Regions from separate parts of the Sporanaerobacter sp. genome, predicted to be linked through region 2. Evidence: riboswitches for the same ligand, from Rfam matches in the RefSeq annotation. Region 2 holds a riboswitch; the other holds the start of a gene.
What was found. A riboswitch is a leader RNA that binds a small molecule or an ion and turns the genes downstream of it on or off. The one in region 2 is predicted to bind tetrahydrofolate.

Region 1 (16,466 bases), 650 kb from region 2:
CTTATGATAAGCAAAATATATTATCTTACATTCTTGACAATTACAATGTAGAAAAAATTTTGCATAGAGAAGAAGGGACAGAGGTCTTAGTCAGCTTAAATAGCATAGATTTTATTAAGTATTCTGATTATATATTGGAATAGGTGATATTATGTACGAAGATTTATGGAAGAACATATCTAATATAGAGGATCATTATATAAGCTATTTTTTGTACAAAGAGGGAAAATCATTGGAAACTATAGCTATTATTAGAAGAATGTCAAAGGAGGAAGTGGAGAAGGATATTATTAGATGTAAGATAGAGCAGGCAAACAAAGATAATAAAAAAGAAGATGAACTGATAAAAATAATAAGTTTGCCCAAGAAAGAGAGATTATGCTATTTGAATGGTATGACGGATGAAGAAAAAGAATTGCTCTCCAAAGATATATATAAAAGGTATATAAAATTTAAAAATCCTGAAGATAGAATGATACTTATATGGTTAATAGGAGAATTAAAAGATGAAAGACTGATTCCTTTTTTGAAGATGGAGCTAAATAGCAAAAATGTCAATTATAGAAGACTTTCTTGCTCAGCACTAGGAAAGATAAATAAAAAAGAAACAAAATCTTTGCTGGAGGAAAAGTTGAAAGATGAAAATCCTCAAGTTAGGCAATATGCTATAAAGGCACTATCTTCAATTGGAGATGATGAAACTATAGAGTTGCTTAAAAGAATATCATTAAATGATGAGAAGGGGTATGTGAGAAGAAATGCTTTAGATACTATAGACAAGATAAGAAACAATATATAAATATGATTAAATATGTATTTATTACATAAGATAGTAGTAGGAAAATAATTTTCAGAAAAATGTTGAAATTCTTTCTATTTTGGGGTATGATTATAATAATAAGAAAAAGGAGGCTGATTGCCAATGATAGTGAGAAGCTGTGCTGGCGGTATAGTTTTCCACAATGATAAGGTATTCATCTTAAAAAATGAAAAAGGTGAATGGGTTTTGCCAAAAGGTAAAATTCGTAACAATTCTCTACCTACGGATACTGCTTTAAACCGTATCAAGTTTGAAGCAGGGATAGATGCAAAAATTGTGTCTACTGCAGGCGAGACTAGTTACGAATTTTATTCTTTATCGAGGAAACAGCCAGTATGTAATGTGATTACATGGTACATCATGGAGGCTCCTAGCAAAAAATATGAAGTGAATAAAGATGAAGGATTTTTGGATGGGGGATTTTTTAGTATAAAAGAAGCTATGGAAAGAATAACCTATAGTCAAGATAAATCTCTTGTAAATCTTTCTTTTAAAAAGTATTTAGTCTTTAAAGAATTCGAGAAAATGGAAGAAGTTTATGTTTAGGGCAGATATCTGCCCTTCTATTTTTTTTTGTTTTAATGGTATAATATATTTAGCTTAAGCATGAAAGGGGATTTAAATGAACATACGATATAAAACTATTCATAATATAGGAAAAGATGAAATAATTATAAATAAGTCTAGATTTATTGGATATGCTAAACCTATTGAAAATGAAGGAGAGGCTTTAGCTTTTATCGAAGAAATAAAAACTTTACATAAAGATGCAACTCATAATGTATATGCTTATGTAGTAGGAGATGACAACAATATTCAAAGATATAGTGATGATGGAGAGCCTAGTGGTACAGCTGGTATTCCTGTATTGGAAGTCATAAAGAAAGAGGATTTGAGAAATGTAGTGGTAGTAGTCACTAGATATTTTGGTGGAATAAAATTGGGAACAGGGGGACTCATAAGGGCATATACAAAAGGAGCAAAAATTGGATTGGAAGCAGGAAATATCATAGAAAAAGTACTTTTTAGGAAGGTCAAAATAAGACTAGACTATACTCTATATGGGAAAGTTGAAAATTATCTAAAAACTAATGGGATTATAATGATAGATACTATTTATGATGATGCAGTTAATTTATTGGTCTATGCAGATTATGAAGATTACAATTCGTTTATAGGAATTATAATGGATTTAACTAACGGTACAGCTATAGTTGATGATATTGGAGAAGAATATCTTTCCTTAAAAAATGGAGTAAAATTGGATTGACCAAAAATAGGCTTCTATAGCCTATTTTTTTGACTGAAAAGCTCATATATTCCTATAATCAACAGAAATACACTGAACAATTTTCTGAGCATATTTGAATCTATATTGGTGGCTAGTATTGAACCAATAATTGCTCCTGCAATACCACCTATGATGAGATGAATTGTTAGTTTTAATTCTATATTTTTGTTTTTTAAATGAGTGATTAGGGCTACAATTGCTATGGGGATAAATACAATTAAATTTATGCCTTGAGTTTCTTTTTGCGATAGAGTTGTAAAAAGTAATAAGGATGGTATAAGTATAGTACCACCACCAATTCCCATTCCACTGATTATTCCAGATAAAAATCCAATGATGAGTAGCTTCATTTTATCAACAACCTTATTGCTGCTAATATCATAAATGAACCAAAAATTTTTCTTAAAATATTTGTAGGAACTTTGTTAAGCAAGTTAGATCCTATAAAACTTCCTGCAATTCCACCTATGGCTACTTTAAATGCTACATCATATTTTATGATATTTTGTCTACAATATATTATAGTACTTATGATAGTTAAAGGAAGTATTACAGCTATAGCTGTTGCATGAGCTTTGTGATCATCTATTCCTAACAAAAATGTCATTGTTGGAACTATAATGGTGCCACCTCCAGAACCAAAAAGCCCATTTATAAGTCCAGTTATAAGGCCTATACTTATTATTTTAAGATTGTTTTTCTTCATATTTTCTCCTTTTAGAAACTTTATGATATAATATTATGAAAGTTATGTATTATATTTAATCTTGCCTAAATAAGTCAACCTTATTCAATATATTTAAATAAAAATTTTGGAGGTATAAAATGAAAGTTGCAAATAATATTATAGATCTTATTGGGAATACTCCTATATTGAAAATTTCTCATATTGTGGAAAAAGATTGGGCAGATGTATATTTGAAATTGGAATATTTTAATCCAGGAGGTAGCGTCAAGGATAGACCAGCATTATATATGATAGAAGAAGCAGAAAAATGTGGAAGATTAAAAAGTGGTTCTGTAATCGTAGAACCTACTAGTGGGAATACTGGAATAGGTCTTGCAATGGTTGGAGCTTCTAAAGGATACAAAGTAATATTAGTTATGCCAGAAACTATGAGTATAGAGAGAAGAAATTTGTTAAAGGCCTATGGTGCGGAAGTTCTTTTGACGCCAGGTGCTAGTGGTATGAGTGGTGCAGTAGCAAAAGCAGAAGAATTGGTTAGAGAAAATGAGAACTATTTCATGCCCTATCAATTCAGGAACAAAGATAACCCAAAGGCACATGAAAAGACTACTGCATTAGAAATAATAAATCAAATGGATGGTGCTATAGATGCTTTTGTTGCAGGTATAGGAACGGGTGGTACTATTACAGGTATAGGAAAAGTTTTAAAAAATGAAATACCAGATGTAAAAATAATAGGTGTAGAACCAAAGTCTTCGCCAATTATTTCTGGTGGCAAGCCAGGGCCTCACAAAATTCAAGGAATAGGAGCAAATTTCATACCTGAAATATTGGATGTTGATATACTAGATACAGTAGAAACTGTTTCGGATGAAGATGCCATAAATACTACAATTATGCTGGCCAAAAGAGAAGGGTTGCTAGTGGGAATTTCTTCTGGTGCAGCAGCTTTTGCTGCTTTAAAGTGGGCTAAAAAACTAGGTAAAGGTAAAAAAATTGTAGCTATAGCTCCAGATACTGGAGAAAGGTATTTGAGTACAGGTATTTATGAATAATATGGGGAGGAAAATATATGGAAAATGTTGAAAAAGTATGTAATGAAATAGTTGGATGGATAAAAGAAAGAGTAGAAGAATCAGGAAGTAAAGGCGTAGTTTTTGGATTAAGTGGTGGAATAGATTCGGCAGTGGTAGCGGGACTTTCTAAAAAGGCTTTTCCAGAAGATAGTTTAGGAATCATCATGCCTTGTCATAGCAATCCAATAGATGAAGAACATGGAATGTTGGTGGCGGAAAGTTTAGATTTAAAGACCATTAAAGTTGATTTGACAGATACTTATGATGTTTTTATGAAAACTGTACTAGATAAGGGGGAAAATAAATTAGCACAAGCAAATGTGAAGCCAAGACTTAGAATGACTACCCTATATTATTTTGCTCAATTAAATAACTATTTGGTAGTAGGTCCAAGCAATAAAAGTGAATTAACTGTGGGCTATTTTACAAAGCATGGAGATAGTGGAGTGGATATACTTCCTATTGCCTCATTTGTGAAAAGCGAAGTGAGGGAAATGGCTAAATTTTTAAACATTCCAGAAATAGTCATCAAAAAGGCACCTACTGCAGGACTTTGGGAAGATCAGACTGATGAAAAGGAAATGGGATTTGGATATGATGTGCTGGACAATTATATAAAGACCGGTTATGCAGAAGATGAAGTAAAAGAAAAAATTGAAAGGCTAAATAAAAGAAGTGAACACAAGAGAAAATATCCTCCAATTTTTAAATTTTAGATGAAATAAATTAAAGTATATGGTAAAATATTTATGCTAGTAATTTAAGGAGGTAGAAACAGTTATGTCAGGACATTCTAAATGGTCAAATATAAAACACAAAAAAGGCAAAGAGGATGCTAGAAGAGGAAAAGTGTTTACCAAATTGACAAGATATATAATGGTGGCTGTAAGAGAAGGTGGAACTGATCCAGAATATAATACTGCACTTAAAGCTGCTATTGAAAAAGCAAAAGCAGAAAATTTGCCAAATGACAATATAGAAAGAGCTATAAAAAAAGCTGCTGGAGATTTAGATGCAAGCAATTTTGAAGAAATTGTATACGAAGGATATGGTCCTGGAGGAATAGCAGTACTAGTATCTTGTTTAACTGACAATAGAAATAGAACTGCATCAGATGTAAGACATGCTTTTGATAAATTTGGTGGGAATTTAGGTCAAACTGGTTGCGTTTCATTTATGTTTGACAGAAAAGGTGTACTTGCTATTGAAAGAGATGATAGTATAGACGAAGAGGAACTTATGATGGAAGCTATAGAACTAGGAGCCGAAGATTTTACAAGTGATGAAAATGGATATGAAATTATTACTTCACCAGAAGATTTCAATAGTATAAGAGATGCACTAAAAGAAAAGGGATTCAATTTTGTGACCGCTGAAATTTCACAAATACCGCAAAATACAATTAGTCTTACAGAAGAAAAAGACATAAAAAATATGGTGAAACTCATAGAAAATCTTGAAGATAATGATGATGTTCAAGAAGTTTACCACAATTGGGAAATTCCTGATGATTTAGAAATTGAATAATCTTAAGTGTTTTTTGTGAAAAGGGGCTAACTTTAAATTAAAGTTAGTTCTTTTTTTGAATAAAAAATACTTTACTAAACATACTAAAAACATATAAATATATTTATAGAGGAGTGTTAAGATGGAAAATGTGACCGATTTTGAAAACATAAAAGAAAGATTTAAAAATGCAAGTGTAGATGAAAAGATTGAAATATATACAACAGTTCAAGGACTTACCGTAGAGCAATACAAAGAATTACTTAGAATGTTTCCTATAAAGTATTTGGATAAATTAGAACAGGCCATGTCATAGACCCGATTTTTCGGGTCTTATTTTAACTCATTCCTAGGAGGTATATATGAAAAAAGGATACTCAGCGCTATTAGGAATATTTTTACCTATATCTATTCTTTTTATATGCATTAGTCTTTTGGCATTCAATGAAAAATACTATGAAAGTAAATATTTACAATATAATATTCCCAATAGTACAGGGCTAGAGATAAATGAATTGATGAAATTGACCAATGAATTGTTTGATTATTTTAAAGGACATAAAGGTGAAAAATATTTAAAAAGATATTTTAATGAAAGAGAATTAGCTCATATAAGCGATGTTAAACTATTGTTTGATAAAGGATTTTTAATCAGAGATATTTCCATGACATTATTTTTAATAAGTTTTACTTATTTGTATTTAATAGATTTTAATATACTTATGAAGACTTTAAATTATTCTATTTGTAGTTCATTTTTAGCTATGGGTATCCTATATTTACTTTTGCATTTGGATTTTAACAAATATTTTACATATTTTCATTTGGCATTATTCAACAATGATTTATGGCTTTTAGATCCAAGTACAGATATTATGATTAGAATTTTTCCTGAAGAATTTTTCATTAATATTGTAAAGGATATAGGGTTATCATTTTTAATTTTTATGTCAATAATACTAATATCTATAAATTCATTGAAAGTGAGGATGAAAAATAAAATTGGATGATGATTTATTGGATAAAATGAGTAATTATATAAAAAAAATAAATAGGGACAAAAAAATTAAAAATTATTACTTGAAAAAAATGAAAGATGGCAAGGGATACAATGCTGTTGTAATTGACAGTGTTTTGATTAAATTGATACTTTCTATTGTATTCTTAATTTATTTGTTTATACAAACTAATAATATTGTTTTTTCTATAATTATTTCAATATCAGCACTTATTTTTGTTTTATATATAAGCTATTATTTTAAAATGCGAAAATTCAAGAAAAAAATACTTGATATAAACAACGATCTTAGCAAAAAGAAAATAATGAAAGAAATAAATACCTTTACAAATTATGAATTTATATTGTATGTAAAAAAAGTATTGGAAAATTATTACAATACATCTTTTGTTGAATATGAAAATGATATTGATTTGATAGGACAGATACATGACAAAATATATGCTGTTAAATGTATAAGAATTGCGCAGGATGAGAGGGTTACGACAAGAGATATTAAAAGTTTTAAGTATCATATGTCAATGATGGGGGCGGAAGAAGGAATTTGTGTCACAAGTTCTTATTTTGTTGAGGGGATAAAAGAGGAATATAAAGATATAGAGTTTATTGATTTTGAAAAATTACTTTTTATTTTAAAGAAAGTAAATATGTATCCATCAAAAGATGATATAGAGGAGATAATTATCAATAAATACAAAGAGAATAAAAATAAGGTTATGAGTGCTAAAAATCATGTTTTTAGTAGTGAAAAAGTATTTAGGTATTTATTTTTGGGTATGACTTTATATGTTTTATCTAAAAGTACGTCTTTTGGCTTATATTATAAGATTATGGCGATTTTTTCTCTGATTTTTGGACTTGTTTCAATATTTTATGGAGTAATATATGAAATGATAATTAAAAAACATATATATTGATTTTAATTTACAAAAACATTTTTTTCATGTATAATGCATATGAGAATAGACAGAGTAGATAGAGAGCGTTAAGTGTTAAGGGATGGGAAGTAGCCCTTAAACGAAAGATATTTTCTGCGGTTCTCTATTGCGTCCGCTGTCCATTAAGGAGCTTCCTTTCCTTTATGTGATAGCATGTCTATCACTAAAAGGAAAGGAGGTGTAGTCGTGGATAGAGCAAGAAAGGGTATAACTACAAGAAAATTGGTAATGGCTAGTTTTTTGACAGCTTTGAGTATAGTATTCACTAGATTCCTTTATTTCATGATTCCTCTAGGAGGATTGCCAGCCATAAGGCTTAGTTTTGGTGAATCTCCTCTAATGCTCAGTGGCATATTGTTTGGGCCATTGGTTGGAGGTTTAAGTGGACTTGCAGCTGATTTGATAGGAGTAGTTGTGAATCCTCAAGGAGCATATTTTCCTGGATTTACATTGAGTTCTATACTTTGGGGAGCTATACCAGGACTTATTTCAAATTTCTTTAAGAAAAATAAAATTGAAAAAGATTATAGTATTGTTAATTCTATCATTATTTTTCTTTTAGTTTTGGGCATGATAGGAGTTTTCTTTGAAGAAAAACTTTTATCAATAAATGAAGGTAAACTTTATCTTTATGAGGAACCTGTGTCATTATTGATTTCAATAATATTCATAATAGTATTTGGAGCACTTATATTTTTGCCAATATTTTTGAGAGGAAAAGAAAGTGGAAACAAGTTTTTTTCTTTTGACAAAGTAGTTTTCATGGTCAGTATTTCATATATTGTCATTTCCCTTGGATTAAATACTTATTGGCTATCTATAATATTTAAGAAAGGTTTCTTGGTTCTTTTTCCTGGTAGATTACTAAGTAGTTTAGCATGTATACCAATTCACTCTATGCTTATTTCAACTTTGCTTAGATATACCAAATATGCAATGAATGAGTAGGAGGGTTTTATGAAAAAGGTGATAGCCCTTATGGGTAGCCCAAGAAAAGGCCAAAATACAGATTTGATTTTGGACACTCTTTTAAAAGGCATGAGTGAAAATGATTATATTATAGATAAATTGTATTTAAAAGATTTAAAAATATATTCTTGTACTGCTTGTGGATATTGTGAAAAAACTGGAGAATGCGTAATAAAAGATGATATGCAAATAGTTTATAAATATTTTGATGAAAGTGATATATTTATATTGGCTTCTCCATTATATTTCAATACAGTCAGTAGTTTGTCTAAAATAGTTATAGATAGGTGCCAAAAATATTTTTCAATGAAATATTCATTGAAAAAGAAATATAGGAAAGATGAAGATAGAATAGGCGTTTTTTTGTCTGTAGGAGGAGCACCTTTTTCACATGATCAATTTGATGCTTCTGTGAAAACTGTTGATTTATTTTTTAAATCTATTGATGTAAAATATTTAGGAAACTATTTTGTTTCTGGAACGGATGATTTACCTGTTCAAAGTAGAGAAGAAGTACTAAAAGAAGTATGCAGTATAGGGAAAAATATTGAAAATATCAAAAACTTCTACCTTCATAGGTAGAAGTTTTTTGTAAAATATATAGGGTGGTGAAAATATGATTCGTTTTTTGACATCAGGTGAATCTCATGGAGAGCAACTGACAGGTATAGTTGAGGGAATTCCTGCAAATCTAGAAATAGATTTAGATTTTATAAACAATGAATTGAAAAGAAGACAAAAAGGTTTTGGTAGAAGTGAAAGAATGAGTATAGAAATGGATGAAGTAAATATATTATCTGGTGTATACAATGGTTTAACTACTGGAAATCCTATTGGTATTTCTATAGCAAATAGAGGGTGTTTAAAGGAATTATCTGAAATAACAAGACCAAGACCAGGTCATGCAGATTTTTCAGGAGCTATTAAATACAATCAGACTAATATTAGAAATGTATTAGAAAGAGCTAGTGCTAGGGAAACAGCTATGAGAGTAGCTATAGGAAGTATTTGTAAACTTATGCTTAAAAAATTTAATATTGAGATATATAGCCATGTCATAGAAATAGGAGGTATTAAATCAAAGAAAACTTTGTATTCAGGAACATTTTTGGATGAAATAAAAAATGCTGATTCTTCTCCTGTGCGCGTTATAGATGACAAAGCAGAAAGTGATATTTTAAAAAAAATACAAAAAACAGGAGATGCTGGAGACACTTTGGGGGGAAGTATTGAGATTGTAGCTAGTGGAGTTTCTATAGGATTAGGAAACCATATAAGTTGGGATAGTAAATTAGATGGGAAAATAGCACAGGCAATCATGAGTATACCAGGAATTAAGAGTGTGGAAATAGGTTTGGGGCATGAATTTAGCGGAAAATATGGTTCGGAAGTTCATGATGAAATTTTTTATGATGACAATGGATACTATAGAGTTACTAACAATGCTGGAGGTATAGAAGGAGGAATATCAAATGGAGAAGATATTATAATTAGATGTACTATGAAACCTATACCAACATTGAAAAAACCATTAAATAGTGTGGATATGGTGACTAAAAAAGTAGCGTTGGCTCAAGTGGAACGTTCTGATGTATGTGCTGTACCTTCTGCTAGCATAGTAGGGGAACATATGCTTGGAATTGTATTAGCCAATGAAATGATAGGAAAATTTGGCGGTGACAGTATAGAAGAGATGAATAGAAATTTCAAAGCATATATAAATTATTTATCAAGCAGGTGATGAGATGGAAAATGTCATTGGAGTTTCTTTATTTAAAGATATAAGACAATTTTTAAAAGAAGAAAATAAGAAGAATATTTTTCTCATAACTGATGAGAATGTGAGTGAATACTATTTAGAGGAGGTACTCTATTATTTATCACCTTTTAAAACCAGAGTGTATATTTTAGAGTCAGGAGAAAAAAGCAAGTGTTTAAAAGTTGTGGAAAATATTTATATGGAACTTATAAAATATAATTATGACAGGTCTACTACAATTATAAGTTTTGGTGGCGGTGTAGTAGGAGATATTTCAGGTTTTGTGGCTGCTACTTATTTGAGGGGAGTTGAATATATTCAAATTCCAACCACTCTTTTAGCTCAAGTAGATAGTAGTATTGGAGGAAAAGTAGGTATAGATTTTGGTAAATATAAAAATATGATAGGTTCTTTTTATTTCCCTATAAAAACTTTTATAGATATTAATTTTTTAAAAACTTTAGATAGAAGGGAAATGACTTCTGGATTGGGAGAAGTTTTAAAATATGGCATAATAAAAGATTATGATTTTTTTAGATATGTGAAAGGTAATATTCAAAGTATATATGATTTTGATGAGGAAATTTTAACAGAAGTTGTAGAAAAATGTGTATCTATAAAAACTCAAGTTGTAGCAATGGATGAGAAAGATAAGGGAATTAGAAAAATTTTAAATTTTGGACATACTATAGGTCATGGGATTGAATCACTTTATGATTTTAATAGATATAAACATGGAGAAGCTATTATATTGGGTATGATGTATGAAAGCTTTATTTCTAAAGAAATGGGTTTAATAGATGAAGAATATTTCTGTGAAATAATTGAAACCCTGAAAAGTTTAGTTGTACCAGTACATTTTTCCAATGAGAATATGACAAAGATATTGTCTAAAATGTCTCACGATAAGAAAAACCTAAATGAAAGAATAGTATTTGTTCTTCCTACAGGGAAAAACAAGGTAGATATATTTGACAATGTAAGTAAAGAAACTATAAGAAAATCTTTAAAGGGTGATTGGCTATGTTGAAAGGAGAAATAAGAGTACCAGGAGATAAATCCATATCTCATAGAAGTATAATGCTTGGTGCTATTGCTGAAGGTAAGACAGAAATAAAAAATTTTTTAGTTTCAGAGGATACTTTAGCTACTATAGAATGTTTTAGAAAAATGGGTGTTCATATAGATATGAAAGAAGATAATGTTCTAATAGAAGGGGTTGGTAAAAGTGGATTAAAGAGTCCTGAGGGAATATTATATTGTGGAAATTCAGGGACTACCATGAGGCTTATAAGTGGAATACTTATAGGACAAGATTTTCCTTCAATTCTTGTAGGAGACAGTTCTTTAAATGGTAGACCTATGAAGAGAATTATTTTTCCTCTTAGACAAATGAATGGAAATATTAAGGGGGTAGAAGATGAATATCCTCCCATTGAAATTTATCCATCTGAAAAATTAAATGGGATTTACTATAAAATGCCAATAGATAGTGCCCAAGTTAAATCAGCAATATTGTTAGCTTCTATTTATGCTCAAGGAGAGACTTGTATTGAAGAAAAAGGTTTTTCTAGAGATCATACTGAAAGAATGCTAAAATATTTTGGTGCTTATATATGTAAAATTGATAAATTAATTTATATGAAAGATAATGCTAAATTAAAAGGGAAAAATTTATTTGTTCCAGGAGATATTTCGTCAGCTGCATTTTTTATAGTTGGAGCTTTGACGTTGAAGGGTTCGGATATTTTGATTAGAGATGTAGGAATAAACAAAAGCAGGATAGGTATTTTGGAAGCATTGAAGGAAATGGGGGGAGATATTGAGATTCAAAATAAAAGAATAGCAAATTATGAGCCGATAGGAGATATAAGGGTTAGGTATTCAAAACTAAAGGGTATAGATATAAATGGAAGCAGAATAAGTACTCTAATAGATGAAATACCTATTTTGGCTGTAGCAGCAGCTCTTGCAGAAGGAACAACTACTATAAGAGATGCCGAGGAGTTAAAATACAAAGAAAGCAATAGGTTAAATGCTATGGCTGTTGAGTTAAATAAAATGGGAGCAAAAGTAGAAGAACTTGAAGATGGTCTTGTCATTGAGGGGGTTTCCTCTTTAAAACCAGCAACTTTGAATAGCTACAATGACCATAGAATAGCGATGGCCTTAAATATTGCAGCACTTAATGCAGATGGTAAATCTCATATACAACAAAGTGAATGTGTAACGGTATCGTTTCCTAGCTTTTTTGATAAATTGTACAAACTTTTAATCTAATGATTTGATTTTTATATTGTAAAGTCATATAATAATTACGGTAATCAATAAGAAAAAATATCTTACATAAACATGGGGAGGAATTTTTATATGAGAACAGAATTGCCAGCAGCTATGTCCAATAAACATATACATTTATCTCAAAGTGATTTAGATGTATTGTTTGGAACAGGATATGAGTTAAATAAGAAAAAAGATTTATCACAGCCAGGTCAGTTTGCAGCTGAGGAAAAAGTTGATATAGTTGGACCAAAAGGAACTTTAAAAGGTGTACGAGTATTGGGACCTGTTAGAAAAAATACTCAAGTAGAAATTTCAATTTCTGATGCTTTCACTCTTGGAATTGAACCAATGGTTAGAAATTCAGGAGATATTTTAGGAACACCTGGAGTCAAGATAGTTGGACCAAAAGCTGAAATTGAAATAAAAGAAGGAGTCATCGTAGCAGCTAGACATATCCATATGCATCCAGAAGAAGCAAAAGAATTTGGTGTTGAAAATGGAGATATTGTCAGTGTAAAAGTTAAAGGACTTAGAGGATTGGTGTTTGACAATGTACTTATACGTTCTGGAGAAGGACATAGACTAGAAATGCATATAGACATGGAAGAGGGAAATGCTGCAGGATTAAAAAATGGTGACATCGTGGAAATAATAAAATAATGGAGGTTGGGAATCTATGAAAAATATAGCATCTATGATTGATCATACACTACTTAAGCCAGATGCTACAGCTGAAATGATTGTGGACCTTTGTAGGGAAGCCAAGGAATACAATTTCTTTTCAGTTTGTGTAAATCCTTATTATGTAAAATTGGCTAAAGATGAATTGAAAGAAAGTAGTGTTAAAGTAGCTACTGTTATAGGGTTTCCATTGGGAAGTACTCCAAAGGAAGTAAAAGCCTTTGAAGCTTTGGAAGCTATAAAAAATGGTGCTGATGAATTAGATATGGTCATAAATATAGGAGCACTAAAAAGTAAAGACTATGATACTGTGAAGGAAGATATAAAGGCAGTAGTTGATGCAGCTAAAGGAAAGGCGCTAGTTAAAGTAATCATTGAAACTTGTCTTTTAAATGATGAGGAAAAAGTAAAAGCTTGTGAAATTTCAGAAGAGGCTGGAGCAGACTTTGTGAAGACTTCTACAGGGTTTAGTACAGGTGGAGCAACAGTAGAGGATGTAAAATTGATGAGAAAAACAGTTGGAGATAGATTAGGAGTCAAGGCTTCAGGTGGCATAAGAGATTATGATACTGTGAAAAAAATGATCGAAGCAGGAGCAAGTAGAATTGGAGCTAGTGCTTCCGTTAAAATAGTACAATCTATAGAAGAATAAAAAACCATAGTTTAACTATGGTTTTTTATAATCAATTTTATACTTTTTTATAATCAATTTTATACATTGAATCTAAATACTACTACGTCTCCATCTTGCATTATATAATCTTTTCCTTCTGAACGAATAAGTCCTTTTTCTCTGGCATGAGTATATCCACCACATTCAATCAATTCTTTATAGTTTATGACTTCAGCTCTTATAAATCCTCTTTCCATATCAGTATGAATTTTTCCTGCAGCTTGAGGTGCTTTTGTTCCTTTTTTGATAGTCCAAGCTCTTACTTCTTTAGGGCCTGCAGTTAAGAAACTCATAAGTCCTAGAAGGTTATAACTTGCTTTTATCAATTTATCCAATCCTGATTCTTTTAAATTCAATTCATTTAGGAACATTTCTTTTTCTTCTTTATCAAGTAGAGAAATTTCGGATTCTATTTTTGCCGAAACGGCTATTACTTCGGAGTTTTCAAGTTCAGCATATTTTTTTACACTATTTACATATGAATTATCTTCGTATCCTTCTATCAAATCATCTTCAGAAATATTGCAAATATATAAAACTGGTTTTAATGATAGAAGACTAAAGCTTTTAATTATCTCTTTTTCTTCCTGAGAAAAATCTAATGTTCTGGGAGATTTTCCATCTTCAATAGTCTTTTTTAGTGTGGCTAACAATTCATATTCTTTTAAATAACTTTTATCTCCTTTTAGAACTTTTTCAACTTTAGACAATCTTTTATCTATTATCTCTAAGTCTGCAAGCATTAGTTCTATATTTATAATTTCTATGTCATTTATAGGATCTATTCGGCCTTCTACATGGGTTACATTTTCATCTTCAAAGCATCTAACTACATGTGCTATGGCTTCTACTTCACGAATATGAGATAGAAACTTGTTTCCCAATCCTTCTCCACTACTGGCACCTTTTACAAGGCCTGCAATATCGAAAAACTCAACAGTTGCAGGCGTTATTTTTTCAGGATGAACAAGCTCTGCCAATTCATCCAATCTATGATCAGGCACAGGTACTATTCCTACATTTGGCTCTATTGTGCAAAATGGATAATTTTCTGCCTCTGCTTTAGAAGCAGTCAAGGCATTGAAAAGAGTGCTTTTTCCTACATTTGGTAGTCCTACAATTCCTAATTTCATCTAAATCTTCCTTTCAAAAAATAGTAATCATTCTCCTAAACAATTATATATTATCAATTTTGTTTATTCAATATAATAGATATTTTAATTAGATTTTATTTTTCTTAAAATATCTATTATATTTCATAAAATTTTCATAAATAGGACAATATATATTAAAGGAATTTTGTAAATGGGAGGTTATAAAACATGATAAGAAAAAAAACAAAAGTGATTGTTTCAACTTTTTTAGTAGTATTTTTAGTGTTTATAATGTGTAGTTGTAAAAAAAATGAGGTAAAAGTAGAAGAGGAAAACAATGAAAATGTGAGTACAAATGTAGTTGCAAGTAAAACAAATGAATTTGTAGAAATAGCAGAAAACATTGCAGACAATGTTGTTGATCTGATAGGCATAGAAGATGCCACTGCTATTATATATGATGATGATATTGTTGTGGCTGTAGAAATGTCAGATGAAAATACTTTAACTATTGGAATGAAGGGGATGATAAAAGATATTGTTATGAATAATGACAATACGATAAACAATGTATTCATAACGGATGATGCAAAAATTTTTGAAAAAGTAGATAATATAGAACAAAATTTAATAAAAGGTGAAGATATAAAAAATTATAGAGAAGAGATAAATAAAATAAAAAAGAGGATATCCAGTGAAAAGAATAATGAGTGAAATCCGGTCTTTAGGCTGGATTTTTTCATATAATGATTAATAAGCCATATTATTTATATAAATGTGATATTATGAAATAAAAAGATTTGAGGAGGGTGGAATTGTGTCATTGTCAAATTTAAGAGTAAATATAACTGAAGGTATGAACTTAAATCTTATTAAAACTGATAAATTAAAGTCAAATTTGATTAGTTTTTATATCATAATGCCTTTAAATCGCAAAGATGCTACAAAAAACGCTTTAATACCACTGGTTTTGAAGAGAGGAACAAAAAATTACAGTACAAATCTAGAACTTGAGAGAAAACTTGAAGAAATGTATGGTTCATCCATGAGTATAAATATAAATAAAAAAGGAGAAAGACATGTTTTGAGATTTACTATAGAGTTTCCTAAGGGTATGTATGTAAATGATGAGGAATATTTTACAGATGTGATAAAAATGTTAAGGGAAATAGTATATGAACCTTATTTAGAAAACAATTTTTTTAGTCATAAATATGTAGAACAAGAAAAAGAAAATTTAAAGAGAATTATTGAAGGAAAAATCAACAACAAGAGAGATTATGCCATAAATAGATGCATAGAAGAGATGTGTAGAAATGAAAAATACAGCGTATATGAATATGGTTATACTGAAGATTTAGATAAAATAAATGAAGAAAATTTATATGAACATTATAGATATATTTTAGAAAAATTCCCTATAGAGATATTTTACGTAGGAGAATTTGATGAAAAACTTATAGTTAATATAGCAAATATTTTTAGAATTGATAGGAGAAATATTGTTGAAGTTCCTAGGGAAAAAATTGCAAGTGTGATACAGACCAAAAATATGGTTTATGAAGACATGGATGTAAATCAAGGAAAGCTTGTTATAGGTTATAGAACTAGCCTTCCTTATGAAGATAAGTTGTATAGTAGTGCAATACTAGCAAATTATATATTTGGGG
Region 2 (16,466 bases):
ATTATTTGTGAATCTATTGTTCCCCTAAATAAATATAAAAAGGGAAAATTGTATATAAAGCTTGAAAAAGATGATGGACTTAAAACATTTGAATATCTTAAAAATATATTTGTAAAATATAGCGGAGATATGCCTGTATATGTGTACCTTGAATATGAGAAAAAGGTAATAATGGCTGATAGAAATTATTGGGTTGATGGAGAAAATGAAGAATTAATAAAAAAATTGAAAGATATACTAGGAGAAAATTGTGTAAAAATTTGTTAAGAAAATCAAATGGGATAAAAAAATATAGAAAATTATGCTATAATGAGTTTACAATACAATTGTTTAAGGAGTGCGAGAAAATGTGGACTGCAATATATGTAGCAGAAGGATATGATATAGCAAAAAAAATAGAAAACTTACTAAACGAGGAGGGGTTTTTAGTTAAAATAAATACATTCTCAAAAGAGGGAGATAACACTTTATATGAAATACTTGCTCCTGAATTTGAAGCACAAGAAGTACAATCTTTTTTAGTAGATTTAGGAATAATTTAATACAGTATCAGAGGAGGAAAAATATGAAAACTATCGGGGTCTTAACTAGTGGTGGAGATGCACCAGGAATGAATGCAGCTATAAGAGCTGTAGTAAGAACTGGCATTTATAACAAAGCAAGAATATTGGGTATTAAACAAGGGTATAATGGACTTATAAATGGAAATATTGAAGAAATGAATCTTTCTAGTGTAGCAGATATAATCCATAGAGGAGGAACCATACTTAGAACTGCTAGATGTGATGAATTTACCACAGAAGAAGGATTAAATAAAGCAGTAAATATCATAGAAGTATTCAATATTGATGGGTTAATAGTATTGGGTGGAGATGGCTCTTTTAGGGGCGCAAAGACTTTAAGTGACAAAGGCATTCCAACTATTGGAATTCCTTGTACCATAGACAATGATATGGGATATACAGATTATACTATAGGTTTTTATACTGCAGTTGAAACTGTAGTAGATGCTATAAGTAAAATCAGGGATACTTCCAGTTCCCACGGTAGAGCAAATATTGTAGAAGTAATGGGAAGACATTGTGGAGATATAGCCCTTTATGCAGGACTGGCTGGTGGTGCAGAAAGTATAATTGTTCCAGAAGAAAAAATAGATATAGATGCAGTTTGCAGAAAAGTTATTCAAGGTAGAAATAGAGGTAAACTTCATAGTATAATAGTCCTTTCTGAAGGAGTGGGAAATGCATATGAAATTGCAAAGGAAATAGAAGAAAAAACTGGTGGAGAGACAAGAGTTACAATACTTGGTCATATACAAAGAGGAGGAACACCTACATCTTTTGACAGAATCATGGCTAGTCAGATGGGATATAGAGCCGTAGAACTACTATTAGATGGTAAAGGGGGAAGAGCAGTAGGTATAAGTCAAAATGAAATAGTGGATTTAGATTTAGATGAAGCTCTTTCTCAAAAAAGAGTCTTTAGAAGAGATATGTATGAGATAGCAAGAATACTATCTATATAATATAGTGGGGTGAAAATATGAAAAAGACAAAAATAATTTGTACAATAGGTCCAAAATCAGAGGATGAGAAAATTTTAAAACAACTTGTATTAGCTGGGCTTGATGTTACAAGACTTAATTTTTCTCATGGAGATCATGAAGAGCACAAAAAGAGAATAGATGCTATAAAAAAAGTTAGAACTCAAATGGATTTGCCTATTGGAATAATACTTGACACAAAAGGGCCAGAGATAAGAACTGGCAAGTTTAAAGATAATAATGCAATGTTAGAAGATGGTCAAATATTTACATTGACTACAAGAGATATAATTGGCGATTCTACCATGGTTGCAGTGAGCTATAAAGATTTGCCAAAAGATTTAAAAGTGGGAGATAGAGTACTTATTGATGATGGACTTATAGCATTAGAAGTAGAGGAAATTGCTAATGATACTGATATTAGATGCATTGTTAAAAATGGCGGGCCATTAAGTGACCACAAGGGTATAAATGTACCGGGTGTAAAAATTAATCTACCAGCTGTTACTAAGAAGGATATAGATGATATATTGTTTGGAATAGAAAATGGTATAGATTTCATAGCTGCTTCTTTTATAAGAAAAGCAGAAGATGTATTGGAGATAAGAAGGATATTGGAAGAAAATAATGGAGACTATATTCAAATAATATCAAAGATTGAAAATCAAGAAGGAGTAGAAAATTTAGATGAGATATTGAATGTATCTGATGCTATTATGGTGGCAAGGGGAGATTTAGGAGTAGAAATACAGACTGAAGAAATTCCAATTGTTCAAAAACAAATCATAAAAAAATGTAATGAAGCAGGAAAACCTGTAATCATTGCAACTCAGATGCTTGATTCAATGATAAGAAATCCTAGACCTACAAGAGCAGAGGCTACAGATGTGGCTAATGCAATATTTGACGGTGCAGATGCCATCATGCTTTCAGGAGAAACTGCAGCAGGTAAATATCCTGTAGAAGCTGTTAAAACTATGTACAATATAGCGATAAAGGCAGAAGAAGCTCTTGATTATAAACAGATTCTTCAAATGAAATTTAAGTCCAATGGAGTTTCTACAACCAATGCCATAAGCAAGGCAACTTGTACTACAGCTCAAGATTTAGGTGTCAGTGCTATAATTACTGCTACATCATCAGGATATACTGCTAGTGCGGTATCGAAATTTAGACCAAAATCACCTATCATAGCTGCAACTACAACCGAGCATGTAATGAGAAGATTATCTATAGTGTGGGGTGTTTATCCTGTACTTTCATCAAAGAGTACTTCAACTGATGAGGTAATAGAATTATCTATTCATAGTGCTTTAGAAAAAGGATATATAAAACAGGGAGATTTAATAGTTATCACAGCAGGTATACCAGTAGGAGTATCTGGTACTACGAATTTAATTAAAGTTCACACTGTAAGTGAAGTATTACTTAAAGGTACAGGAATAGGAAATAAAGCTATTACTGGAAAAGTAGTTGTAGCAAATTCAAAAGATGAATTAGAGAAAAAGTTTAAAGAAGAAGATATATTGGTATGTACATCTACAGATAGAGATATGATGGACTATATAGAAAGGGCTTCTGCACTCATAACTGAACAAGGAGGACTTACTTCTCATGCAGCAATAGTAGGACTCAATTTAAATATACCAACTGTTGTAGGTGTGTCTGAGGCTACTGAAATTTTAAAAGATGGAGATATTATAACAGTGGACAGTATTACTGGTTCTATATATAGAGGAGAAGCTAAAGTATTATAGGGGGTCAAAACATGGAATATGAAACTACTATTAGAGTTAGATACAAAGAAACAGATCAAATGGGTGTAGTATATTATGGAAATTACTTCACTTGGTTTGAAGTTGGGAGGAATGAATTTTTTAGAGAATTAGGATTTCCTTGTGGAGAACTAGAAGAAAAGGGAGTATTGCTTCCTGTTATAGAAACTGGTTGCAAATATATAGATTCAGCTAAATTTGATGATGAGGTCATTATAAAGACGAAATTGTCAGGACTAAAGGGTGTAAGACTTAAACTAGACTATAAAATATTTAGGAAAAGTGACAATACTTTACTTGTAGAAGGATTTACCAAACATGCATTTGTAGATAAAGAACTAAAGCCTATAAATTTTAGAAGAAGATTTAAAGATGAATGGAGAGTTTTGGAAGAGGTATTAGAAAAAGGAGAATAAATATGTGGAAGATATTGACATTCATAATAGCTATGCCAATAATAGATTTATACATTTTAGTTAAAGCATCTAAAAGTATGGGATTTTGGACTACAGTTATGCTCATAATAGTCACAGGTATAGCTGGATATTATTTGGCAAGAAGTGAAGGAAAAGTTGTCATATCAAGCATAAATAGAGAATTGTCTCGAGGTAGAATTCCTAGTGATGATTTGTTGACAGGAGTGAGTATTTTAATAGGTGGAATATTTTTAGTAGTACCAGGAATTCTTACCGATATAATTGGAATCACAATGATACTTCCTGGAACTAGAGATTTATATAAAAAATATATAAAGAAAAAATTAGAGTATAAAATTCGAAAAGGAAATTCTAGCTTGTTTTTGAAATGGTAATGTATAAAAAAATTTTTTTAGACAATAATCAAAATAAAATATATAATATAGGCATACTGATTCTAGCAAAATGAGTCAAGGGAATATCCTTTGGCTCATTTTGCACGTATACTATATTTAATTACAGGAGGATGTTCATGGATACTTCAGTTAAGATTGGAGATATATTGGAAGGAGAAATAATAGATATAAATTATGAAGGTGGAGGAATAGTCAAAAAAGACAATTTCACCATATTTTTGGATAAAGGTCTAATTGGAGATATTGTAAAATATAGGGTAGTTAAAGTTAAAAAGACTTATGGAATAGGAAAACTTTTAGATATCATAAAACCTTCAGCCTATAGAGTTTCTTCTATTTGCAATACATCAGGTGAATGTGGAGGATGCCCATTTCAATTTTTCAATTATACAAAGCAGTTAGAATGGAAAGAAGAAAAGGTAAAAAAAGATGTAGAAAAAATTGGAGGACTAGATGCAAGTATAGTCAAACATATCATAGGCATGGAAGAACCCTATAGATATAGAAACAATGTTCAAATTCCTGTTGGCCTTAAGGATGGAGAAATCGCTATAGGATTTTATGAAAGTGGAAGCTATAATATTGCAGACATAGACAATTGCGTCATTCAAACGGAAATCTCAAATGAAATAGTAAAAACAATAAAAAATTTCATGAAAGAATATAATTTAAAACCTTATGACAGAAAAAATAGAACTGGAAGTATACGCCATATTGGAATTAGGACAAATATAGAAAACAAAGCTATGGTGATAATAGTTACTGGTTCAAGGAATCTTCCATATTCTAAAGAGCTCATAAAAATACTTACTGAAAAATTTAAAGATATAATAAGTATATATCAAAATATAAATAGTGGAAATGGTCCAGTAGTATATGGAGAAAAATTCAAAAAATTATATGGGGAAGATAAAATAATAGATTGTATAGGAGATTTTAAATTTAGTATTTCTCCAAATTCTTTTTTCCAAGTAAATAGAGTACAGACAAAGATACTTTATGACAAAGTGAAAGAATATATGGATTTGAAAAGTGAGGACATAATATTTGATTTGTATTGTGGTATCGGGACTATATCACTCTACATGGCGAGACAAGCTAAAAAAGTATATGGAGTTGAAATAGTAGAGGAAGCAATAAAAGATGCAATAGAAAATGCCCGTTTAAACAATATAGAAAATGTAGAATTTATCTGTGGAAGCAGTGAAAAAATATTGCCTGAATTAAAAGAAAAAGGTATCAAGGTAGATAAAATAGTAGTGGATCCTCCAAGAAAAGGTTGTGATAGACAAGTACTAGATACAATAATAGAAATGAATCCAGAAAGAATAGTCTATGTATCTTGCAATCCATCAACTTTAGCCAGAGATTTAAAATACCTTTCAGAAAATGGATACAAAATCAAAGAAATTCAACCAGTAGACATGTTTCCGAGAAGTATTCATGTTGAGTGCGTAATAGGAATGCAAAGGAAAGATATGAAGTGATGCATTGGGGACGGTTCTTTTTGCATCAAATAAAACAATGAGAAATGAGTGATATTTTGTAAAAAGAACAAAGAAGAAGATTCCCTTAAGTTTTTTGCTTTAGAAGTTAGAATTAGTCCTATTTATTAAGTTGTAAATTATAGTATAATATACACAAGTATATGATATAAAGTAGGTGAAAAAATATGGCTTTTACTTTAGCTCATCCAGCAGTAGTAATTAATTTTACCAAAAAACATAAATCATATATAAATAATGCTGCAATGATTCTTGGAACTATGGCACCAGATTTTGAATATTTTATATATTTTAAGCCTATAGGAGTGATCGGTCATAGTATAAAAGGATTTTTATTAATAAATTTACCTTTAGTAATTTTATTATATTTAATTTTTTATAAAGTTATAAAAAATGACCTTATTTCAAACTTACCTAGTAGAATAAATCAACATTTATATGCACTATATAATGATAAAATAAAATTAATTAGTTTTAAGGAGTTTATTATTTTTTCATACTCATCTTTTATAGGAATGGCCACTCATGTAGTATGGGACAGTTTTACTCATAAAAATGGATTTTTTGTAAACAAAATAGATGTATTATCTAATACTATATTAAACATACCAATATACAAATATTTACAGCATGGTTCTACTATATTAGGTTTCATGATTATAATTGGATATATATTAAAGTTAGAAAAAGTTGAAGTTTATAATTACGATATAGATGAAAAAATAAAATATTGGTTACAGGTTTTATTAATTAGTATGCTAATATTTTTCACAGTTTTAAAAATAAAGGGAGATTTTTCTATTGGTGAGATGGTAATAACTATTATGAACAGTGGATTTTTATCGATATTGTTAGTTTCATCTATTAGAATTAATCTAAAAAAGATAAAAAGTAATTATTATTTATTATAAGAGGTGGAAACATGAATGATAATAAATTATTTACAGTAAAAACTTCTATGGGAAAAGAAGACTATCATAAGTTTTTATATATAGCTACATTCTTAAGGAGCAAGATAATAATCCCTTTTATATTTTTGATATCTGCATTGATGGCTGCTTTTCTTGCTTATAGTGAAAATCAATTTAGTGTGACAAAATTTATTGCTTTATGGATTGTATTAGCTATGGTAGCAATTCTTACAATAATTTTTAAGGTTGAAATGAGAAATAAACAGCGAATTAAAACTGACAAAACAGGAGTATTTAATGCAGAAGAAGTATTAGATTTCTATGAAGATTTTTTAATTATAAAGAGCACAGTATTTGAAGGGGAATCTAAGATTAATTATAGCCAGTTCTATCAAGTATTAGAATCAAAGGATTATTTCATTACTTATTTTAATGTGAACCAGGCTTCTTTAATTAGAAAAAAAGATATGGATAAGGAAACCATTGAAAAACTACGGTCTCTATATAAAAAAGTTATGGGGAAAAAGTATAAAAGAATTTAATAAAAAACACAGGAGAAAAATTTCTCCTGTGTTTTTTATTGTGAAAATATTTTCACAAATCTGTCAAAATAAGAAAAGTTTTTGCGTTGGTTTTACTACGGTAGGGTGATAACATTTATACAAATAATAAACTAAGGGGGAGTAAATATGGATTATTTACAAATTGCAAATAGCTTTCCCATGTGGTTAGCAGCAGGTTTAGCAATATCTTTGGCATTATTTCAAGCAATTATCTTTGCTAAAAAATCTTATAGTACAGGTAAAGAAATAGGACTTACAGAAGGACAAATGAAGAGTGCTATGAAAAGTAGTCTTATTACATCAGTAGGTCCTTCAGTTGTAATTTTAACAGGACTTTTATCATTATTAGTAACAGTAGGAGGACCTATGGCATGGATGAGATTATCCTTTATAGGTTCTGTAATGTTTGAGATGATGGCGGCAGGTTTTGGAACAGAAGCAGTAGGAGTTAAGATGGGAATAGATCCAATGACTAATGTAGCTTTTGCAAATGCAGTTTGGACTATGATACTTGGTTCCATTGGATGGATAATATTTGCTACTTTGACAGCAGATAAAATGGAAAAAGTACAGACGAAGTTTTCCAAAGGAGACAAAGGGATACTAGGTATTATATCTATATCTGCTATGTTAGGTTCTTTTGGTTCATTAGTATCTGGTCATCTAATTGCAATGAATAAAAATACTATTGCAGCATTAGTAGGTGGAGCTATAATGCTTATATTATCTCCTATAGCAGATAAAAAGAGTATAAATTGGCTTAAAGAATGGGCTTTAACCATAGCACTATTTGGTGGCATGGCAGTAGCAGCATTAATATAGTTTTAATAATAGAGGAGGTACAAAAGGATGAAAAAAACTGATCAATACGATGGAGTATATTTACCATATATAAATAAATGGGGGAAAATAACAGGTTTGCTAGGAATTTTATTATCTTTTGGACCAGCATTGGTACTTGCAGTGATATATGGTATTGTTCCTCCTATAAGTGCAATAATCACAGCATTTATAGCCATAGCATCAGCAGTAGGCGTAAATTGGATAGTAGAACCAATATCCTATTTCCCTATAATCGGGGTACCTGGAACATATATGGCATTTATAACTGGGAATATTTCAAATCTTAGAATTCCAGCTGCTGCGGTATCCCAAAATGTAGCAGGAGTAGAACCTGGCACAAATGAAGGAACTATAATAGCTACATTAGGTATGGCTACATCAGTTATTGTGAATATTGTGATACTTGCTTTGGGAGTATTTGCAGGTAGCGCGATTTTAGAATCACTACCTGAAAATGTAGTTACTTCATTTAACTATCTTTTACCAGCATTGTTTGGAGCAATATTTGTACAGTTTGCCCTTAAAAAGTTGAAATTAGCACCAGTAGCTTTAGGACTAGCATTAGGTTTAACGTTTGCTTTAAAAGCAGGAGTATTTAGTTTCTTGCCAGGTTATCCAAGTTATATGGTTACATTAGGTTCAGTATTTGGAACTATGGCTATAGGTACAAGTTTGTACAAAAAGAAACTTATATAAATTTAATATAAAGGAGGACTTAAATTGAACAAATCAGATATATTAAAATATTTAAATGATATAAGTGGAGAAGTAAAAGAATTGAGTTTAAGGATATGGAATAATCCGGAGACTTCTGGAAATGAAAAAGAATCATCTAATTTGTTTAGAAATATATTAAAATCTTATGGTTTTGAAATAAAAGAAATAGATGGAATGGAAAATGCTTTTATTGGTGAATATGGGAATGGATCACCTGTAATAGCAGTGTTAGGAGAATATGATGCATTGCCAGGACTATCTCAAACTCTAGATATAAAACATAATCCAGTAAAGATAAATGGTCCAGGGCATGGATGTGGCCATAATCTATTAGGTAGTGCAGCCTTAGGATCTGTACTTGCAATCAAAAAATATTTAGAGGAAACTAAGACAAGTGGAACTATAAGGTTTTATGGTTGTCCTGAAGAAGAAACTTTAGTGGGTAAAGTAAAAATGATTAAAGCAGGAGCTTTTGAAGGTTCTGATATAGCTCTTAGTTGGCATCCTATGAATGCAAATGTGGCACTAGATAAAGCTTATTTAGCTAACAATTCTATTAAATTTAAATTTCATGGGATATCGGCTCATGCATCTCAATCTCCAGAATCAGGAAGGTCTGCTTTAGATGCTGTTGAGTTGATGAATGTAGGTGCAAACTATTTAAGAGAACATGTTATAGATTCAGCTAGAATTCACTATACTATAACTAACGCAGGGGGAGCACCTAATATTGTACCAAAAGAAGCAGAATCTTGGTATTTTGTTAGGGCACCTTATAGAAAAGATGTAGAAGAAATAACGGAAAGATTATTTAAAATTGCAAAAGGTGCAGCAATGATGACTGAGACAACTGTGGAATATGAGGTATTGGGCGGATGCTATGAAAAGCTACCCAATAATGTATTGTTTGATTTAACTTATAAGAATATGGTTGAAATTGGATCGCCATCTTATACAGAAGAAGAACTTAAATTTGCAAAGGATATACAAGAAAGCTTAGACCCAAAGCTAGTAGAAGCTGAAATCAAGAAATATATTGATAGTGATGAAAAGGTATTTCTTCATCAGGGAGTTTTAGAAAAAGAAAAAGCAAGTTCTGTAGTAGTTTCTGGCTCTTCTGACAGTGGAGATGTATCTTGGTTAATGCCTATGAATTTATTTTTAACAGCTACTTGGCCATTGGGAGTACCAGCTCATTCATGGCAGGCAACTTCATCATCAGGATCATCTTTGGGTTTTAAAGGTATGTTTTATGCAGCAGAGATTTTTTCAGGGATAATGTATGATCTATTAAATGATCCTAAACTAGTTGAAGCAGCAAAGGATGAATTTAACAAAAGAACAGAAAGTAGAAAATATGTAAGTCCTCTTAAATAGAGGTAATTCATAAAAGGATTCTTTGCAAGATATAATATTATAATATTGTAAGGAGTCCTTTTTTTTATATAAGATTTTGTGATAAAATGCTAATACTAGTACTAATACTAATACTAAACAAAGGTAGGTGATACTATGGGTTTAACTATTAGAGAAATGCTTAATGCAGAATTTTTTAAAGATTTTAAATTAATAGCAGGAAGTAAGGGATTGGACAAACAAATACAAGGAATAGCTATATTAGATGCTCCAGATGGATTTAAATGGACAAGAGGTAGAGAATTTGTTATAACATCAGGTTATGTGTTTTGTAAATGTCCTGGAGTATTTGAAGAATATATAAAGACAGATATATTTAGGGAAATATCGGGTATGGGAATTAAGGTAGATAGATATTTAAAAAGTATTCCAGCTCATATAATAGATATGTTTAATGAGTATAATATACCTTTAATAAATATTCCATTGGCTCCTTCATGGATGGACATTATGAACCAACTTAATGTACTTGTGATGAATAAAAATATTAGACAATTTAGGATAGGTAATGTTAACCCAAAAAATTTTTCTAATTTAAGCTATCAAGTAAGAAAGATAAATAAAATATTGTCACAAATCGAAGGGGAAATGAATTTTCCAGCAATGCTCTATGACTTATCAAATGAAACTGCTTATTATAGCTCACCTACATTTATTGAGTGGATGGATGATCTAAAGATAGAAGATTTTTGGAATCCAACAATTGAAGTTACAAAAGAAGTATTGTGCGATAATCTTAAAATGATACGATATAGATTTCATGATGATAAATATGAGAAACCTTATAGCTGGATTATTGTACCTATTACAGTAGGAGATACGATAAAGGCTTATTTCGTAGTTGTAGAGGCTACAGGACTTATAGATTATTTTGACCAATTTGCATTGCGTATTGGTTTTCTACTTCTGCAATCATTATATGAGCAAATAGCAGTAGCACAAAGTATTGGAGATATAGGTTTTGAAAAGTTTATTGGAGAAATTATATCTGGAAACTTATCAGATGATGAAATGATATCTAAAAGAGCCATTGATTTAGGTTTGGATATAAATTCAAATTATTATTTGCTTTTAATGAGACAAGAAAAAGAAGGATACCATTTAGCTAATTATAAAGATAAACTTAAAGAAGCAATAAATAGCAGTATTTCTTATATAGATGCTAGAATGGCTATGATAGATGATGATGGTTGTATTTTTTTACTTCCAGCAGATCATAGGATTTCAATAGAAGAAAACTTAAAATTAATAGAAGCTTCAGCTAGAATTTTTAAGAAAAGAATAGAATCAAAGGTTGAAAATACGAATATAGTCGTTGGCATTTCTGACAATGAAAGCACAATATATGAAATAAAGAGAAACTATATAAGATGTGAACAGACTATAAAGATTGGTCAGATATTATATCCAAATGAAGATTATCTAAAGTATTCTGATTTGGGGGTTTTTGCTTGGTTGGATGTCAAGGAAGATGAATTGGGAATAATGACAAAAGATATAAATGTTTTACTCAAAAATCCTGAGTATAAAGAGCTAGTAGAGACTTTAAAAGTCTATCTAGAGTGTAAAATGAATTATAGCCTTACAGCAAAACAGCTTTTCATACACATAAATACAGTTAGAAAAAGGATAGAAGAAATAAATGATTTAATAAATTTTGATTTAGAAGATCCTATGAATAGATTAAAGCTTGAGATTTTATTGAAACTAATTAAATGAAATTAGATAGTATATATGTAAATAGGTTTTGAAGAGTCGCTATGATTCTTTGAATTGTTATATAGCAAGGGACAGTTCTCTAAGTATAGGAGAACCGCCCCATTTCATAGTAGCTTAATCATTTTTTAAGATGTTCATTATATAATCATTTTTTTGAATAATATTGAATATAGGTACTCCTATTACGGATACTATCATAAATTCAGAAAGCATTATTTGCCCAGTTATTAGAAAAAAATTAACCGGTTCTTTTGATAAAAATAATATTTCTAAACCTATGATAAAACTAAATACAGCTGGCCAAAGGCTAGCTACAAATATATTTTTTGTTTTTGTCATAGAGTATAGAGCCAAAAAACTAGCAAGTGACCCAAATATAACGTCGATTATTCCAAAAGGACTGAATATATTAGAGATAGCACAACCAATTGTAAGAGGTAAAACATAGAATGGGTCAATGAATGCTAATAACGTCATTATTTCAGATAATCTAAATTGCAGTGGACCATAAGCTAAAGAAGGCAAAGAATAGGTCAATACCACATACAATGCTATTACAATTCCACCTTTCACAAGTTTACTTGTTTTCATTAGCTTCACCTCCTACTCCAAAATCGGTATTATTCCATAAAATTTCAATATTATCATATTCTTCTAAATATGAATAATTCTCTTTAAACCAAGAAATCAATTCTTTATCTTGTTTGACAGGAGTAGAATTTTCCACATATATATTGATACATCCATGTTCAAAATATTTCTGTAAAATTTCAATATCTTTTGCAATCATTTCTTTAGTTTGTCCTTTAATTCCTACCAATAAACAAATAGATTTAAAGTATTTAGCTACTTCTTCATAGTTTTTGAAGTGTACATTTTTATTGAGATAATTATTTCTAAAATCATCATCAAAGGTTTCAATGCCACATTTAAATACTATATCTGTACCTTTAAAATAATCTTTTATCTCATCAAGTCTATGTCTATAGATATAGTGGCTTTCAAAATATAGTTTTTCTATTTTTTTTACAGAGACAATATCTTTTATATATTTAAGGGTTTCTTTTGGTAGTTCAAATACAGATGCTGAATTTATCACCTCAAGTTTTTTAAACTCTCCAGTTACATTATTTAAGATACTTTTATTAAAATCATTGATGACTTTATCATCATTTTCATTATCATGAATATAATCACAAAAAAAACAACGTCTCCATTTACAGGGACGTGATTTTAAAAGTACAATTTCTCTTGGGTTTTTTTTAAAAATTTTATTATACCTTATCACTTTATCACTCCCTTGTTTTTGTAGTGGGTACCAAGGAAACACTAAATATATTAAAAGACTGATATAATATATAACATATATTACATAGAAATGCAAGTATAAATTAATTTTTTATAATACATATCAAATGTAACTATTAGATTAACGAGGTTTTATATATTCTTAGACACCATTATAGTAATAGTTTTTCCCTCAAATTGAGGAGGAATATGAAGCATATAGTATCCATCACAACCTGATAAAGTATGAGTTATAGCTTCTAATTCGCTGGTAGCTGGATTTGTAAAAAATGCTTTTACAATTGCTGCTACTATTGGTTCATTTGATTCACAATCTGTAATCTGACCATGGATTATTGCATCTTCTATTTCAGTAACGCCTAAATTTAATTTATATTGTTGTTCTTCAAAAGATTCTGGCATAGTAATTTCATCTGAACTTAAAATATATGACATTTAAATTCACCTCACATATATTTTTATTTTGTATATTACATAATAGTATACAAGGATAAAAATGTGATAAATTTTTACTAAATTTATTTTGTTTTAGAATCTGCTTGAATATTTATTTCAATCAATTTATTTTTACTATCAATTTTTAATTCCTTCTGAAATATAATATTTTCATCTTCCATTGGAGGCTTTTTTTCAACAGTTTTCTTAGATAATTTATCTTTTTTTATGATATCTTCATTTTTTGATTTATTTAATGTAGCAGGATTAATGACTTTTTCTTGAATATTATGAATTAAATTAAGAGTATATTTTGACCTTATAGCCAATATAATGGTTAATATCAATTGTAAAAATAGTACAATAAAAATAAAAAAAGTAATTAATGAGAAATTTAACACAATTTATACTCCTTTCTTTTTAATTTAATATAAATCAAGCTCCTATTTAATATATGAACAACACATGGGGATAGTTCTTCTGTGTTTTTTATATTAAATAGGAGTTTGTAAAATATAAGCACAATTTTGTGTTTTAAACTTAAAAAATAACACAGAGGGACAGTTTGAAGTGCCCCTCTGTGTTCATATTTTTAAAATTCTTTTTTTATAACTCCTGCTTTAGCTAGTGATTCCACTAATCCTTTTATCAATACAGAATAAACAGGAATATTTATAGCTTGTTTAGTTGCCGCTTTTGTCATAGTTACAATTAGTGGATGCCCAAATAGAATATTTCTAAAGTAAGGAACCATCAAAACGGACGTAGTTACTTGTCCAACTAGTATGGACAAAAATATTTTCCAAAATGGCATTTCATCTACATCAGCCTTTAGAACCTTCATAAGTATTCCAGGGATAATCCCAGTAAGGGCTGAAGTCAAAACAAAATGTGGCATAAATGGTCCTGTTGGTCTGACTATAAAACTAACTACATCTCCTACTGCTCCTACAATTCCACCAACAACAGGTCCAAATACTATACCAGCAAAAATAATTGGAAATCCTCCAAAATTGATAATGCCAGGGATAGTTATGAATCTAGACAATACCACATTGAGTGCAATCAAAAAACCTGAGATAGTGATAATTTTTGGATTTAATTTTTTCAAAAAAATACCTCCTTTCATATATGATATGACAGTCTGCCACATCAGAAAGAAGATATTACTGATAGTGTCAGCGAACGCGATAATATACCGCAAGCATTTGCTTTTCGTTCAAAGGCTACGTCCCATCCTTTGACACTTAACGCATATTATCTACTCTGTCATTTTAAATTTTTAAAAAATAAATTTGCACTTGCAGAAACATTATATCAGATTTAATTTGCTAATTCAATTAATTTTAATGTTCTATTAAGTTATTTAAAGATACTTCTTGTTTGTTTTCTGGCTGGTCTAGAAAGTGGATTTTTGCTGTATTGTTATTCTCGTTAACAGCTTCAATATAAATTGGCATATCATTGTAAGTTACATCAACCATAACTGGATAAGAAACAATATCTTTTGCACGTTGATTATCCATTCTAAATACCTCCTTAGTAATATAAACAATTCTATTGTACGTATTTAAATCAAGATTTATTCTTTTTTCAAAAAGAATAGATTATAAGAAAAATTAATAGAACTTAGATATGCTGAATAGTATAAAAAATGCGGGTGTTTTTGGTATAATTAGAAGTAGGATAATAACTAATTATTTTTACTAAATTAAAATGGAGGTGATGAAAATTTCAAGAGTCAAAAATATCTGGATTATAGTATTTAACATGGTATTAATAGTTCTGATAATGTTGATAACTTTACCCAGCAAAGAAAGTAAGGGAAAAGTTTCTCTTGAACTTATTTTTAACACTAATTTTGGCGAAGTAAATAAAGTATCAATTAAAGATGAAAAGATAATCAATGATATTGTATCTATGTTGGAAAATAGTGAGTTTTTGGGAAATGGAGCAAATACAAATGATATGAGTGGAATGGCTCGTAAAGATAATAAACTGATTTTGACTAAAGCAAATGGCAATAAAGAAGAGATTACATTTTCATATGACAGTCTTTATGAGTTTGGATACATAGAAGTAGAAGGAAAAATCTTAGTACCTAATTATGATTTTTTTAGATATGTAGAAGATTTGGAAGAATACACAAAGTATGATACAAATGTGGAAAGTCAAGTGGTAGACTTATTTAATAAATATAACTGGACTGTTGACTACAGGATAAATACTCTAAAAGAGAAATTGCCAGACAATCTTAAACATAAGGCAGGGGAGTATCCAATTAAGATATATTGGGCCTACAACAATGAACTTTCTAAAGAAATTGGATTTGATTTTACTGACTATCTCGGAAAGAATATAGTGGTGGAAATTTATAGATTGAGAGAATCTTTGCCAGATTTTATGGAACCAAGGAGAGATGCAAGAGGTATTATTTTGAAATATAATAATGAAATTATTGGTGCATATATAGATGCTGGGAGACATGAGTCCTTTGCTTGTTCTCTCAATAGGGAAAAATTAGAAAACATTACAAGCAAGGATTGGGATCAATGGATTGAAGATTATATTGATTATGATGATGAATTAGAGATAAAGTTATCTAAAATGAAACCAGAAGATATAATCAAAGAACATTTCAAAGCATTGAATAATCATGATATTAAAATGACTTGGGCAACTATAACAAGAAAGAATTTATGCAGATATTTATCATCTAATATGAACAATCAATATCTATTTAATAAGGAAAAAGATGTAGCTAATCAAAATATAAGAAGTGCAGAGTTGTTAGAGATAAATGAATTTGAAGATATAGATAATGGTGGAGAAGCACTGGAATACGAAGTCTTAGCTGATTTTAAATTTATTGAACCTATTACATCAGAGAATGGAGTTT

Region 1: it holds a riboswitch for tetrahydrofolate, as region 2 does, so the genes downstream of both, ACFWUA_RS09640 (folate family ECF transporter S component) here and ACFWUA_RS01520 (folate family ECF transporter S component) in region 2, are expected to answer to the same signal.

Annotation. Positions count from the first base shown of each region.
Region 1 covers NZ_CP181252.1:1,926,386-1,942,851, forward strand. Annotated here, with positions in the region: gene hflX (GTPase HflX) at 1-143, shown strand, start outside; gene ACFWUA_RS09585 (HEAT repeat domain-containing protein) at 152-799, shown strand; gene ACFWUA_RS09590 (NUDIX hydrolase) at 923-1,366, shown strand; gene ACFWUA_RS09595 (YigZ family protein) at 1,443-2,090, shown strand; gene ACFWUA_RS09600 (TSUP family transporter) at 2,105-2,461, opposite strand; gene ACFWUA_RS09605 (sulfite exporter TauE/SafE family protein) at 2,458-2,817, opposite strand; gene cysK (cysteine synthase A) at 2,937-3,854, shown strand; gene nadE (NAD(+) synthase) at 3,872-4,591, shown strand; gene ACFWUA_RS09620 (YebC/PmpR family DNA-binding transcriptional regulator) at 4,656-5,402, shown strand; gene ACFWUA_RS09625 (hypothetical protein) at 5,524-5,697, shown strand; gene ACFWUA_RS09630 (TIGR01906 family membrane protein) at 5,744-6,391, shown strand; gene ACFWUA_RS09635 (restriction endonuclease) at 6,384-7,316, shown strand; THF riboswitch at 7,365-7,457, shown strand; gene ACFWUA_RS09640 (folate family ECF transporter S component) at 7,524-8,285, shown strand; gene ACFWUA_RS09645 (flavodoxin family protein) at 8,295-8,888, shown strand; gene aroC (chorismate synthase) at 8,923-10,047, shown strand; gene aroB (3-dehydroquinate synthase) at 10,052-11,095, shown strand; gene aroA (3-phosphoshikimate 1-carboxyvinyltransferase) at 11,089-12,345, shown strand; gene pduL (phosphate propanoyltransferase) at 12,436-13,008, shown strand; gene deoC (deoxyribose-phosphate aldolase) at 13,025-13,681, shown strand; gene ychF (redox-regulated ATPase YchF) at 13,741-14,835, opposite strand; gene ACFWUA_RS09680 (YhcN/YlaJ family sporulation lipoprotein) at 15,025-15,510, shown strand; gene yfmF (EF-P 5-aminopentanol modification-associated protein YfmF) at 15,614-16,466, shown strand, end outside.
Region 2 covers NZ_CP181252.1:311,161-327,626, reverse strand. Annotated here, with positions in the region: gene ACFWUA_RS01605 (DNA polymerase III subunit alpha) at 1-267, shown strand, start outside; gene ACFWUA_RS01600 (hypothetical protein) at 348-542, shown strand; gene pfkA (6-phosphofructokinase) at 566-1,525, shown strand; gene pyk (pyruvate kinase) at 1,543-3,300, shown strand; gene ACFWUA_RS01585 (acyl-CoA thioesterase) at 3,312-3,734, shown strand; gene ACFWUA_RS01580 (FxsA family protein) at 3,737-4,129, shown strand; gene rlmD (23S rRNA (uracil(1939)-C(5))-methyltransferase RlmD) at 4,267-5,637, shown strand; gene ACFWUA_RS01570 (DUF4184 family protein) at 5,823-6,566, shown strand; gene ACFWUA_RS01565 (YcxB family protein) at 6,578-7,108, shown strand; gene ACFWUA_RS01560 (DUF5058 family protein) at 7,256-7,951, shown strand; gene ACFWUA_RS01555 (hypothetical protein) at 7,979-8,668, shown strand; gene ACFWUA_RS01550 (amidohydrolase) at 8,693-10,066, shown strand; gene ACFWUA_RS01545 (PucR family transcriptional regulator) at 10,202-11,824, shown strand; gene ACFWUA_RS01540 (QueT transporter family protein) at 11,939-12,415, opposite strand; gene ACFWUA_RS01535 (radical SAM protein) at 12,402-13,112, opposite strand; gene ACFWUA_RS01530 (hypothetical protein) at 13,265-13,567, opposite strand; gene ACFWUA_RS01525 (hypothetical protein) at 13,651-13,968, opposite strand; gene ACFWUA_RS01520 (folate family ECF transporter S component) at 14,160-14,678, opposite strand; THF riboswitch at 14,745-14,838, opposite strand; gene ACFWUA_RS01515 (H-type small acid-soluble spore protein) at 14,914-15,093, opposite strand; gene ACFWUA_RS01510 (DUF4830 domain-containing protein) at 15,293-16,466, shown strand, end outside.